2 regions of the Streptomyces sp. NPDC127068 genome follow, and region 1 is predicted to be linked to the other one. Evidence: riboswitches for the same ligand, from Rfam matches in the RefSeq annotation. Region 1 holds a riboswitch; the other holds the start of a gene.
The links. Region 1 has a riboswitch for cobalamin ahead of metE (5-methyltetrahydropteroyltriglutamate--homocysteine S-methyltransferase). Riboswitches for the same ligand answer to the same signal wherever they lie in the genome.
Positions count from the first base shown of each region.

Region 2: linked by a shared signal. The riboswitch ahead of ACFWIA_RS17070 ((2Fe-2S) ferredoxin domain-containing protein) and the one ahead of metE (5-methyltetrahydropteroyltriglutamate--homocysteine S-methyltransferase) in region 1 are both predicted to bind cobalamin.

Region 1 covers NZ_JBHXEN010000038.1:50,105-54,187, reverse strand. Annotated here, with positions in the region: gene ACFWIA_RS23330 (MFS transporter) at 1-640, shown strand, start outside; gene ACFWIA_RS23325 (tetratricopeptide repeat protein) at 687-1,046, opposite strand; cobalamin riboswitch at 1,182-1,401, shown strand; gene metE (5-methyltetrahydropteroyltriglutamate--homocysteine S-methyltransferase) at 1,589-3,913, shown strand; gene ACFWIA_RS23315 (ECF transporter S component) at 3,979-4,083, opposite strand, start outside.
Region 2 covers NZ_JBHXEN010000024.1:30,163-34,245, reverse strand. Annotated here, with positions in the region: gene ACFWIA_RS17085 (ABC transporter ATP-binding protein) at 1-23, opposite strand, end outside; gene ACFWIA_RS17080 (FecCD family ABC transporter permease) at 20-1,021, opposite strand; gene ACFWIA_RS17075 (ABC transporter substrate-binding protein) at 1,135-2,115, opposite strand; gene ACFWIA_RS17070 ((2Fe-2S) ferredoxin domain-containing protein) at 2,175-2,564, opposite strand; cobalamin riboswitch at 2,625-2,752, opposite strand; gene ACFWIA_RS17065 (sigma-70 family RNA polymerase sigma factor) at 2,900-3,535, opposite strand; gene ACFWIA_RS17060 (hypothetical protein) at 3,597-4,083, opposite strand, start outside.

The DNA.
Region 1 (4,083 bases):
TTCACCAGCCGGACGGTCCGGCCCAGGCCGTCCGTCCCCCACCTTCCGGGACGACCTCCGAGAGGGGTGGCAACTACTGCGCGGTGACCGGCGGTTGGCGCGCCTGGTCGCCGTTCTCGCCCTCGGCGAGATGTGCTTCAGCGGCCCGCTCGCCGCCGGCCTCGTCCTGTTCACCCAGGACCGGGGCTGGGGACCCGCCGAACTGGGCGGCCTCCTCGCGGCGTTCAGCATCGGCGGGGCGGCGACGGGACTGACCTTGGCCGCCGTCTCCCGGGTTCCCCGCGCACCCGCCGTCATGGCCACGGCGCTCCTGCTCTGCGGCCTGGCCGTGGCGGCGTTGGGCCGGACGCAGACCCTGTCGACCGCGCTGCTGTGGTGCGGCCTGCTGGGTGCGGTCTCCGGTACCGCGGGAACACTCGCGCACGCGTTGGTGCAACGGGCCACCGAACCCCGGTACCTCGGGCGGATCACCTCCGTCACCACCCTGTGCACCCTCGGACTCGCGCCCGCCCTCTACCCCCTGGCGGGTGTCGTCACCGCACGGTGGGGCGTCGGTGCGTTCTTCCTGGGCTGCGGGGCCGTCTGCGTCGCCGCGGTGGCGCTGTCGCTCACCGCGCCTGTGCGGCGCGCGGAACTGTGACCGCGCGCCGCACCGGTATCCGCCCGGACGACGGGTGCGCCCGGCGTCAGACGCCGCCGGTCGGGGAGAACTCACCGGCGAACGCAGCCGCCATCCGCAGCTGCGGGGCCGCCTCGGCGTCCCGCCCCTGACGCTCCAGCGTCCGGCCCAGCATCAGCCGCGCGTAACCCTCGACGGGGTCCCGCTCCAGGACCGCGCGGAGCTGCTCCTCCGCCCGACCCAGCTGCGCGGAGTGGTAGTAGGCACGGGCGAGCAACAGTCGCGGGGCGACCTGCTCCGGCTCCTCCTCGACCAGACCGCCCAGGATGCGCGCGGCCGTCAGGTACTCCTTGGAGTCGAAGAACATGCGGGCCCGGTCCCAGCGCTCCGCCGCCGTGCCGAACTCGTAGTACGCCGTGCTCACCATGACCTCCTTCGACGATGTGACACCCGCCCCAACCGGGTCGGACGGGTGGATATTCCCCGAGCCCCCGGGCCCGCGGGCGTCTCGCCTCACCATCCGGAATGTGGGCGGCACTGTCCGAACCCGGAAGGTCCCTCTAAGCTGATCGGCGCAGCTGGTTCGCCCTGTCCGCCAGACAGACGCGTCGCAAGAGGGAACCCGGTGGGAATCCGGGACTGCCCCGCAGCGGTGAGTGGGAACGACCGCCGTCATACGCACTGGATCCGGCCAACGGATCTGGGAAGCGACGGCCAGTAGGTGTCCGTCCCGACGGACGTGCCCGCGAGTCCGAAGACCTGCCCGCTGCCCGTGCGCGACCGATCGCGCACGGCATCCCGGTGACCTCGTGGGCGGGTCGGAGGAACCTCGGACACCTGTCCGAGGAGTGCACACCAGACGGACCGCTGCGCCCCGCGCGCACCCCCGGGCCCGTCGGGTCTGTCGTCCCTTCGCGTCCTCGTCCCGTCCCCGGGATTCGCAGGACACATCTCGCGAAGGAGAGTTCCGTGACAGCCCAGCCCGCAGCCGCGGCAGCACGAGCCACCGTGTACGGCTACCCCCGTCAGGGCCAGCACCGGGAACTGAAGAAGGCCGTCGAGGGTTACTGGAAGGGCCGTGTCACCGCCGACGCCCTCCGCCGGACCGCCGCCGACCTCCGTCGGACGAACTGGCGACGACTGGCCGACGCCGGCGTCCACGAAGTGCCGACCGGTGACTTCTCGTACTACGACCACGTGCTGGACACCAGCGTCATGGTCGGCGCCGTACCCGAACGGCACCGCGGTGCCCACACGGCGGACCCGCTCGACGGCTACTTCGCCATGGCGCGCGGCACCCAGGACGTCGCACCGCTGGAGATGACCAAGTGGTTCGACACCAACTACCACTACCTGGTCCCCGAACTCGGCCCCGACACCGTCTTCCGGGCCGACTCGACCAAGCAGGTCTCCGAACTGAAGGAGGCCCTCGCCCTCGGGCTCACCGCCCGCCCGGTCCTCGTCGGGCCCGTCACCTATCTGCTGCTGGCCAAGCCCGCACCCGGCGTCGCCCCCGACTTCGAGCCGCTGACCCTGCTGGACCGGCTGCTGCCCGTGTACGCCGAGGTCCTCGCCGACCTCCGTGCCGCCGGCGCCACATGGGTCCAACTCGACGAACCCGCCCTGGTCCAGGACCGCACCCCGGCCGACCTGAACGCCGCCGCCCGCGCCTACCGCGACCTCGGCGGACTCACCGCACGACCCAAGCTGCTGGTCGCCTCGTACTTCGACCGCCTCGGCGACGCCCTGCCCGTCCTCGCCAAGGCCCCCGTCGAGGGCCTCGCCCTCGACTTCACGGAGCGCGCCGCCGGCAACCTCGACGACCTCGCCGCCGCCGGTGGCCTGCGGGGCAAGCGCCTGGTCGCGGGGGTGGTCAACGGCCGCAACATCTGGATCAACGACTACGAGAAGTCCCTCGCCACCCTCGGCACCCTGCTCGGCCTCGCCGACCAGGTGGACGTGGCCGCCTCCTGCTCCCTGCTCCACGTCCCGCTGGACGCCACCGCCGAACGGGACATCGACCCGCAGATCGCCCGCTGGCTCGCCTTCGCCCAGCAGAAGACCGCCGAGATCGTCACCCTGGCCAAGGGACTCGCCCAGGGCACCGGCGCCATCACCGCCGAACTCGCGGCCAACCGGGCCGACCTGGCGTCCCGCGCCGGGTCCCCCCTCACCCACGACCCGGCGGTCCGGGCCCGCACCGCCGCCGTCACCGACGCCGACGGCCGCCGCTCCCTGCCCTACGCCGAGCGGACCGCCGCCCAGCGGTCCCACCTGGGCCTGCCGCTGCTGCCCACCACCACCATCGGCTCCTTCCCGCAGACCGACGAACTCCGCACCGCCCGCGCCGACCTGCGGGCGCGACGCCTCGACACCGCCGGGTACGAGGAGCGCATCAAGGACGAGATCCGGGAGGTCATCGCCTTCCAGGAGAAGGCCGGCATCGACGTGCTGGTGCACGGCGAGCCCGAACGCAACGACATGGTGCAGTACTTCGCCGAGCAGCTCACCGGCTACCTCGCCACCCAACACGGCTGGGTCCAGTCCTACGGCACCCGATACGTCCGGCCGCCGGTGCTGGCCGGGGACATCTCCCGCCCCGAGCCGATGACCGTCCGCTGGACCGCCTACGCCCAGTCGCTCACCGAACGGCCCGTCAAGGGCATGCTGACCGGTCCGGTCACCATGCTCGCCTGGTCCTTCGTCCGCGACGACCAGCCCCTCGGCGACACCGCCCGCCAGGTCGCCCTCGCCCTGCGCGACGAGGTCAACGACCTCGAAGCCGCCGGGACCTCCGTCATCCAGGTCGACGAACCCGCGCTCCGCGAGACCCTGCCGCTGCGCTCCGCCGACCACGCGGACTACCTGGACTGGGCCACGGAGTCGTTCCGTCTCACCACCAGCGGGGTGCGTCCGGCCACCCAGATCCACACCCACATGTGCTACGCCGAGTTCGGTGACATCGTCCAGGCGATCGACGACCTCGACGCCGACGTCATCAGCCTGGAGGCCGCGCGTTCCCACATGCAGGTCGCCCGTGAACTCGCCGCCCACGGTTACCCGCGCGAGGCGGGACCCGGCGTCTACGACATCCACTCGCCGCGGGTCCCCAGCGAGGAGGAAGCGGTCACCCTGCTGCGCAAGGGACTTGAGGCCATCCCGGCCGAACGTCTCTGGGTCAACCCCGACTGCGGACTGAAGACCCGCGGCTGGCCCGAGACCCGGGCCTCCCTGGAGAACCTGGTCGCCGCGGCCCGCGAGGTCCGTTCCGGGCTCACGTCCCGCAACGCCTGACGCCACCGGTCGGGGGCGGCCCCGCCCGCCCCCGACCCCCGTTCCCGTGCGTGCGGCCGGGATGCTCAGACCGGCCCGCCCGGCCCGGTGCCGGACCCGGGCGGCGGGGAGTCCGGCCGGGCACCGTCGCGGGGCGCGGCGAAGCGTACCGGGGCCTGGAAGCGGGCCTT
Region 2 (4,083 bases), on a different contig from region 1:
TCCTTCGTCAGCGGCGCCGTCATGACGTCCTCCGTCGCATCAGCCACAGGAAGAAGGGGCCGCCGACCAGCGCGGTGAGGATGCCGACCGGGACCTCCTCGGGGCTCATCAGGGTCCGTGCCGCGAGGTCCGCGGCGATGAGGAACGCCGCGCCCAGCAGCGCGGCGGCGGGCAGCGCCCGACGGTGGTCGGCGCCCACCAGCAGCCGCACGACGTGCGGCATGATGAGGCCGACGAAGCCGATCTGTCCGCTGACCGCGACGATGGTGCCGATCATCAGGGCGACGACGGTGAACATGGCCGCGCGGAAGCGGTGCACGTCGAGCCCGAGCGCGGTCGCCGCCTCCTCGCCGGCCAGCAGCAGGTTCAACGGGCGGCTCACCCCGAGCAGCACCGCCGTGCCGGCGAGCACCACCACGGCCGGTATCCACAGCATCGACCAGGTGGTCCCGGCGAGCCCGCCGAGCATCCAGCGCAGCGCCGACTGCGTCTTGTGCGGATCGTTGGAGGTGACGATCAGGAAGCTGGCGAGCGCCGACAGCACCTCGGCCGTGGCGACGCCCGCGAGCACCAGGCGGATGGTGGTCATCCGACCGCCCGACCGGGCGAGGAAGTACACGGCGATCAGCGCGGCGAGCGCCCCGCAGAACGCCGCCAGCGGCAGGGTCACCAGGCCGAACGCCGTCAGGTTGAACACCAGGACGCTCACCGCGCCGACCGAGGCGCCCGAGGAGACCCCGAGCAGCATCGGATCGGCCAGCGGGTTGCGGACCAGGGCCTGGAGCGCGGTTCCGGCGACGGCGAGTCCGGCGCCGACCACCGCGCACAGCAGGACGCGCGGCAGCCGCACGTCCATGACGATCGTCTCCCGCACCGGGGTCCAGGTCATCTCGGCGAGTCCCGGGTGCACCCGGTGCAGCAGGATGCTCCACACCTGGCCCGCGGGGACGTTGACCGAGCCGACGGCGATGCCCGCCGTCCCCGCCACCGCCACCAGGGCGGCCAGCAGGACGAGGACCAGCGCGTACGGCGGTTTGGCCCGACCCGTCCGGACCTCCCGGGGGTCGGGCGACGGGGCCGGGTCCCGTGGGGTGGTGTGCAGCGCACCGGCCCCGGCCGCCCGGGGCGCGCCGGTCACTGGAAGCGGTCCGGGTGCAGCTGACGGGCGAGGTCCGACACCCCGGCCGGCACCCGGACGCCGAGCACCGTCGAGGACAGCGGCAGCACCGCGAACCGCTTGTTCTTGATCGCCGGGACGTCCTTCAACGCGGGGTGCGCGAGCAGGAACTTCTTCTTGTCGGCGACGGTCTTGTCCCCGTAGTCGTAGATGACGATGGCCTCCGGTGCCCGCTCGGCGACCTGCTCGAACGAGACGTCGCCGAACTGCTTGTCCAGGTCGTCGAACTGGTTCCGGCCGCCCGCCTCCTTGATCATCTCGTTGCCGATGCCGGCACCACCCGCGGTGAACGCCGTCTTGTCGCCGCTGTCGTAGACGAACACCTCGACCGGGTCGACGCCCTTCAGTTGGCCCTCGACACCGCTCAGCTTCGTGCGGACCTTCTTGACCTCGCGTTCGGCGCGGTCCTTCACCCCGAAGATCTTTCCGATCGAGCGGAGTTCCGTCTCGATCTGATCCATCGTCACCGGTCCCTCGGGGCACTCCTCCACATTCAGGTAGGAGTTGACGCCCGCCTTGGTCAGCGCGGCGCGGCTGCGGCCCTCCTGCTCGTCGAAGGTGCTCGCGAACCCCGCGTAGGCGAAGTCGGGTTCGGCGGCGAGCAGCGCCTCGAAGGACGGGTACTCGTCCGCGAGGACCTTGATGCCCCGGTAGGCGTCCGCGTACTCGGGCAGGATCTTGTCGTCCAAGTAGGCGGTGCCCACCATGGACTTCTCCAGCCCGAGCGCCAACAGCACCTCGGTGGCGTGCTGGTTCAGGGAGACCGCCCGCTGCGGGGGACGCTGGTACGTCGTCTTCACCCCGCAGTTGGTGACGGTGACCGGGAAGCCCTCGGGCGCGGAGGCCGCGCCGTCGGTCTTCTCGTCGGTGCCACCGCCACCGCAGCCCGCTATCAGGAAGGCGGCTGCGGCGAACAGGGCGACGGAGCGTCTGGCCATGGTGTGGTCGGTCCTCTCACCACGGACGGCACGGCGCCGCCCGCGGTCGGTTCGTTGGTTCAGCCCGTCGTGTCGGACTGCGCGGTACGGACCCGCCGCGGCGGGGTGAAGACGTAGAGGTCGAGGACGTCCGGCGGTGCGGCGACGCCCGGGCCGCCGGCGCGGACCCAGGAGACGATGTCCTCGGTGGCGGCGGAGTCATTGACGAGGCCGAGCCAGACGGGGCGAGCCCCGGCCGCGCGGCCGGCGGCCGACGGGCGGACGACGATCACATTGGCTTGATCGCAGACGTCCAGGCATGCGGCGATCGTCACCGAGGTCGCCTCGCGCAGCCGCGCCACCTGCGCGGAGTGATCGACTCCGATCACCTTCGCGCTGCCGCAGCAGCAGTCCCGGCACACCACGACCCGGCACGGCACCGGATCGTCGGCCAGCGGCCCTTCGGGCATCCCGACTCACGCTCCCCTCTGGGGAGATCCGCCCCAGTTCTGTCGAGGAGGCGACCGCGTGAGTCTCCTGGCTCTCGGGTCACCGCTCGCCCCGCCCTTCCCACCCGCATAGGGGCAGTGGGCCGTTCGGGGTTCGCTCGCCGATCACAGTGGCGGGACCGCACCGGATTCGCACCGGTTTCCTCGTTCCGCCGTCGCCTTTCCGCGTCATCATGACAGACCCGGTGCCCGGAACCCATGCCTGGGGCACGGTTGCTGCGCAGGTCACACGGCCGGAACGGGGAACGGGCCGGTCCCGGTGCGCGCGGCGGGTACCGCCCGCACCGGGAGGACGGTCAGGCCGCCACGAGGGCGGGGGCCCCGCTCGGCTGCTCCAGCCAGCTGGCGGCCAGGTCCCGACGGGCACGTGCCACCCGGGAGCGGATGGTGCCCACCGGGCAGTCGAGGGCCTCCGCCGCCTCCGCGTAGGACAGGCCGAGGAGCCGGGTCAGGGCGAACGCCTGGCGCCGTCCGGGTTCCAGCGAGTCGAGCGCGTCCATGAAGGCCACCGACTCCTCGAAGCCGGGGAGGTGCCGGGGCTGCGCGCGCTCCGCGGCGGTCAGCCAGTCGGCGCTGTCGGCGATCCTGGGCCGTGCGGAGGCCCGGCGCAGCCGGTCCACGACGACCCGGCGGGCGATCGCCAGCAACCAGGTGCGTGCACAGGACCGTCCGGCGAATCCGCTGAGGCTGGTCAGCGCGCGCAGAAAGGTTTCCTGGGCCAGATCCTCCGAACCCGGTACATCGGTGGTCAGATGGGCGACGAACCGCCGTACGTCGTCATAGGTGGCGTGGACGAAGAGTTCGGCGGCGCGTTGGTCGCCGAGGCCGGCGGCCAGTGCCCAGGTGGTGATCTCCGCGTCGCGGTGTGCGTGCCGGGCGGCGGCAGCGCCGCTGCGGGTGGATCGTGCGCCTTCTCCAGGTGAATAAGGCATGACAAATCGCCCTTCGCGTCCGGGACTTAACCCGTCAAAGGTGAAATAAGTGGACAAAACCTCAGGACGCGAAAGGAGGGGGCCCTCGTCGGGGAGCCGCGCGCAACAGGGCGAGCGGAGACGGCAGGCGGTCGGACGCGCGACGCTCGACCGGGGCGGGAGTCGCTGCCGGCAGGACCTGTGCCCCGCACAGGGCGGCCACGGCGAACCGCAGCAGACCCCCGAGGAACAGCGCGAGCGCCCGGCCGAGTTGGGCGAGCGAGCGCTCCCCCCGCCAGAGCCACCAGCCGCACACCGCACCCGCGAGCACGTGCGCGCTGGCCATGCCCGAGGTGACCGAGGAGAGGTCGAATAGGCCGCGCAGGGAACGGAAGAGGGCGAGCGCGGCGCTCCCGGCCAGGCCGGTGCCGTCCACGGTGACGGGGCGCGGATGGGCCGTGTGGACCCCGTGCGCCGTGCCGCCCGGTCCGTGGGTCAGGCCGAACAGCGCGTGCAGCATGATCTGGGCCCCGGCGCTCGCCCCGATCACCGCACCCGCGGACCGTTCC